DNA from 2 places in the Rhodococcus sp. CX genome. Region 1 is predicted to be linked to the other one. Evidence: riboswitches for the same ligand, from Rfam matches in the RefSeq annotation. Region 1 holds a riboswitch; the other holds the start of a gene.
What was found. Region 1 has a riboswitch for glycine ahead of I0Q12_RS18240 (DMT family transporter). Riboswitches for the same ligand answer to the same signal wherever they lie in the genome.
Positions count from the first base shown of each region.

Region 2: linked by a shared signal. The riboswitch ahead of gcvP (aminomethyl-transferring glycine dehydrogenase) and the one ahead of I0Q12_RS18240 (DMT family transporter) in region 1 are both predicted to bind glycine.

Region 1 is NZ_JADZGH010000172.1:1,704-4,102, reverse strand. It holds gene I0Q12_RS18240 (DMT family transporter) at 26-1,027, opposite strand; glycine riboswitch at 1,167-1,257, opposite strand; gene I0Q12_RS18235 (class I adenylate-forming enzyme family protein) at 1,514-2,399, shown strand, end outside.
Region 2 is NZ_JADZGH010000026.1:8,929-11,327, forward strand. It holds gene I0Q12_RS02420 (bifunctional nuclease family protein) at 1-30, shown strand, start outside; gene I0Q12_RS02425 (MerR family transcriptional regulator) at 345-911, shown strand; glycine riboswitch at 1,000-1,094, shown strand; gene gcvP (aminomethyl-transferring glycine dehydrogenase) at 1,265-2,399, shown strand, end outside.

The DNA of each region.
Region 1 (2,399 bases):
TGCTACCGAAACCACGCACGAGGGGTTATCGCCGGGCGAGCAGCGGCAGCGCCATCGCCACCAGGATCAGCGCCGAACCGAACACGGCCAGGGTGGACGCGGCCTCGCCGAATGCCAGCACGCCGATCGTCAGGGCCACCACCACTTCGAGATAGGACAGACCCGAGAGCTCGGCGGCACGCAGGTGCTTACCGGCGACCACCAGCAACCCCAGGGCGAACAGACCGCAGACGACGAAGAACCCCGCCGCCCAAGCCCAGTTGCTCGCCGTCATGCCCGACAGATCGGGCCGCGTCACCACGACCATCGCCGCGGTCGCGATCGCGCCGAAGGCGAAGTTCCAGAAGCACCGGACGTCGGACGGCATGTCGCTCCGGTAGCGGTAGCACAGCAGGGCGGCGCCGTAGAAGATCCCCGACGCGACCCCGAGCACGGTCCCCAGCGTCTCCTGCTCGCCACCGCCGGAAGTCCCGCCGATGAAACCGGCCGCGAACAGCATGCCGACGAACGCCGCGCCGAGTGACAACGCGTCGAGGCGCGTGATCGATTCCTTCAACACCACGCGGGCGAGGACGGTCGCGACGACCGGTCCGAGATAGTGCAACACGACGGCCCGGGACAGGTCGGTCAGGACGGTCGCGGACAGGTAGGTGGCCAGCGACAGGCCGAGGAAGACCCCACCTGCGACGACCGACGCGGACAGGCGGACTCGCCGCACTTGCCCGAGACGACGGGTGAACGCGAGCAGCACCAGCATGCCCACCGCGCCCACCGCCATGCGCCCGAAGGTCAGGGCCTCACCGAGCACCGCGCCGTCGGGCGTGGCCATGCGTCCGAACAGACCGGCCGCGCCCATCGCCGTGGCGGACAGGACGATGGCGACGACGCCGAATCGCCGGTCGCGGGAGGGCGCGGATCGGGGAGCGGGAGCGGGAAGCTGGGCGCGCGGCGGCGCGGCGGAAACTTGGGCGCGCGGCGGCGCGGCGGAAACTTGGGCGCGCGGCGGCGCGCCGAGGGAAACGGTCACACGTATTCCTCAGGCCAGGGTGCACTGCGGCACCAGCGGGTGATGTCGTTTCCCCGCTCTGTCATTGACCTGAGAGCTTTCGCGGACGTGATCCGCTTACACCTTCGGTGAACCCGGACGGGTTGCTTTCCAGAGGAGCCTCGCCACGGCGGTCTGGGGGCCTGAGAGATTCCCGGGGAGGTTGCTCCTTCGGCGCCCGCTGCTGTGCGGGACTCTCCCGCCGCGGTTCGGGTGGCTGTTCAGTTGTGGCGTCAAGTATGTCATGGCTGCGGGTGCGTGAGCATGTCGGGTTGTTTTCGCAGGTCACAGGCCATATCGGAAAAGATCGTCAGATACCTTCACAAATATAGGCATAATTGCTATGGTGTGGGTCACACGGTTTTTCGACCGGCGCGCATCGGTGATTTCGCATTCCGACGAATCGGGACCACCGGTCGACTCGTCTCTTCTCTCGTACGGCAACGGCATCTACAGACAGGTGGTCATATGGGCATCGGGATGGTCCTCGACATGGCGTCTGCCGCCACCCCCGATCGGATCGCTCTGGGTCCGCGGGCGAACGGCACGACCTATCGGCAACTCGACGAACTCGCTTCGCGCGGTGCGGGCCTGCTCGCCGAGCTCGGAGCCCGCCACGTCGTCTTCGTCGGCGTCAACAGTCCGGTGCTCCCCACGCTGATGTTCGCAGCGGGGCGCGCCGGAATCCCCCTGGCTCCCTTGAACTACCGGCTTCCGGCCCCGCAATTGCTCGAACTGATCGACCGACTCGACGATCCGGTGGTCGTGGCGGACGCCGAGTACGTGACCAAACTCGACGGATGCGCGAGCCGCATCGTCTCGACGGACGAATTTCTCGGACTGGCGAACGCGACGGAGCCGTTGGAGGCCGATCGCTCGGAGGACGAGGGCACGGCGATCGTGCTGTTCACCTCCGGTACCACCTCGGCTCCGAAGGGCGTGCTGCTCCGTCACCGGCACCTTCTGTCGTACCTCCTCAACACCGTCGAATTCGGTTCCGCGGCAGAGGAACACGCGACCCTGGTGAGCACCCCGCCGTATCACATCGCAGGCCTCGGGGCCGTCCTGAGCAACGTCTACTCGGGTCGCCGCATGGTCTACCTGCCCGATTTCACGCCGCAGGGATGGCTCGACCTCGTCCGGACGGAGGGGGTCACCAGCGCCATGGTGGTGCCCACGATGCTCGCCCGCATCGTCGACCACCTCGACGGCGCGCCCGCCGACGTCCCCACGCTCGGGTCGCTCGCCTACGGCGGCGCACGGATGCCCCAACCGGTCCTCGAACGTGCTCTCGCGGCGTTCGGCGACACCGGATTCGTCAACGCCTACGGCCTGACCGAAACCAGTTCGACGA
Region 2 (2,399 bases), on a different contig from region 1:
CCCGACGACTTCAAGGCGACGGACGGCTGAATCGGACGTCATCGGCTGTTCTACCGTGCCTCGATCCCTCCGGGTCGGGGCACGCGGTACGACTCGAAGGTTTTACGACCGGTCGGCGTGTTGCTGCCCTACGCTCGAGACAGAGCGTACGCTGAGTGAATCCGCAATTCGGATCTGCTCGACGGGCCTTGACTAGCACGCGACGATCGGATGGGTGGGGGGGAATCCGCCCGTCCGTTGTTACGGGGCGACGGGTGGGCACGTAAGAGGGAGTCAACACAGTGCGAGATCGGCCGCAGGGACAGGGGCACGGCGATATCGACGAAGGGAACCGCTCGACCTCGATGTCGTCGACGCAACAAACGGACGACATCCAGCCGGGTCTGTTCCCCGACGACTCGGTTCCCGACGAACTCGTCGGTTATCGCGTTCCGATCGCATGCCAGATCGCCGGAATAAGTTACCGCCAGCTCGACTACTGGGCTCGAACGAACCTCGTCGTGCCGTCGATCCGTGGCGCAGCCGGTTCCGGAAGCCAGCGACTGTACTCGTTCAAGGACATCCTGGTCCTCAAGATCGTCAAGCGGTTGCTGGACACGGGCATCTCGCTGCAGAACATCCGCGTCGCGGTCGATCACCTGCGTGAGCGCGGGGTGCGGGACCTGGCGAAGATCACGCTGTTCTCCGACGGCACCACCGTGTACGAATGTACGTCGCCCGAGGAAGTCGTCGATTTACTGCAGGGCGGACAGGGCGTGTTCGGTATCGCGGTCAGCGGTGCGATGCGCGAGCTGACCGGCAGCATCGCGGACTTCCCGGCCGAGCGCGCCGACGGAGGCGCCGCCGAGCAGCGACCCGAGGACGAGCTTGCGTCCCGTCGCCGCAACCGCATCAATCGCCGCATCGGCTAGAGCCGGGGATTTTAGACGTTCATCACACCGTGAAGGCGTCCGTGACCGCGATTGCGGCGATCGCCGTGGACTAGAATCGCCAATGCGTCGCCGCCGCACGGGAGAGTTCCGGATCCGATCCGGGCACCGAAGGAGCAGCACCTCCCCGTCAATCTCTCAGGTACCGAGGACCGTGCGGGCTCCGACGCCTCTGGAAAGCGGTGGGAGCACCCACCCGCCCACGGGGAAAGGGACCGGACGTCCGGTCACCGAATCTCTCAGGCGCTCGCCCGCCGAGCTCGCGACAGAGGGGGAGGGAAGCACGCCGTGCGACCGTGCGCGGACGTGGACCTCCGATCACCCGGGAATCGCACATGACAGATGCCGTCACCTCCACGTTCGCCGACCGTCACGTCGGCCCCGATCAGGCGGCACTGCGCCGCATCCTCGACGTCGTCGGCGTCGACGCACTCGCAGACCTCGCGGCGAAGGCACTGCCGGCCGCGATCCTGGACCCGGCCACCGGAGGGATCGCCGACGGGCTGGACGTGCTGGACGCGCCGCTGTCCGAACACGAGGTGCTGGCCGCGCTGACCGAGCTCGCGGCGCAGAACACCGTGGCGACCTCGATGATCGGTCAGGGCTACTACGGCACCCTCACGCCGCCGGTGCTGCTGCGCAACATCATCGAGAACCCGGCGTGGTACACGGCGTACACCCCGTACCAGCCGGAGATCAGCCAGGGCCGGCTCGAGGCCCTGCTCAACTTCCAGACGATGGTCTCCGACCTCACCGGCATGGAGGTCGCGAACTCGTCGATGCTCGACGAAGGCACCGCCGCCGCTGAGGCGATGACCCTGCTCCGCCGCGCCAACCGCAAGTCGAAGAGCCCCCGCGTGCTCGTCGACTCCGATCTCTTCACCCAGACCGCGGCCGTCCTCGCCACCCGCGCCGAGCCGCTGGGCATCAAGATCGTCACCGCGAATCTCGTCGACGACGGACTGCCGGAGGGCGACTTCTTCGGGGTCATCCTCCAGATCCCCGGCGCATCCGGACGGGTGTTCGACGCCGCCCCGATCATCGCCGCCGCACACGACCGCGGTGCACTCGTGGCGGTGGGCGCCGACCTGCTGGCCCTGACGTTGATCACCCCGCCCGGCGAGCAGGGCGCGGACGCCTGCTTCGGCACCACCCAGCGCTTCGGTGTGCCCATGGGCTTCGGTGGCCCGCACGCCGGCTACCTCGCCGTGAACACGGCGCACACCCGCAACCTTCCGGGCCGCCTGGTCGGCCTGTCCGTCGATGCGGACGGAGATCCCGCCTACCGGCTGGCCCTGCAGACCCGTGAACAGCACATCCGCCGCGAGAAGGCGACGAGCAACATCTGCACCGCGCAGGTTCTGCTGGCGGTCCTGGCCGCGATGTACGCCTCGTACCACGGCGCCGACGGCCTGACCGCGATCGCACGCCGGGTCGCGGCGCACGCCGAAACCCTCGCCGCCGCGCTGC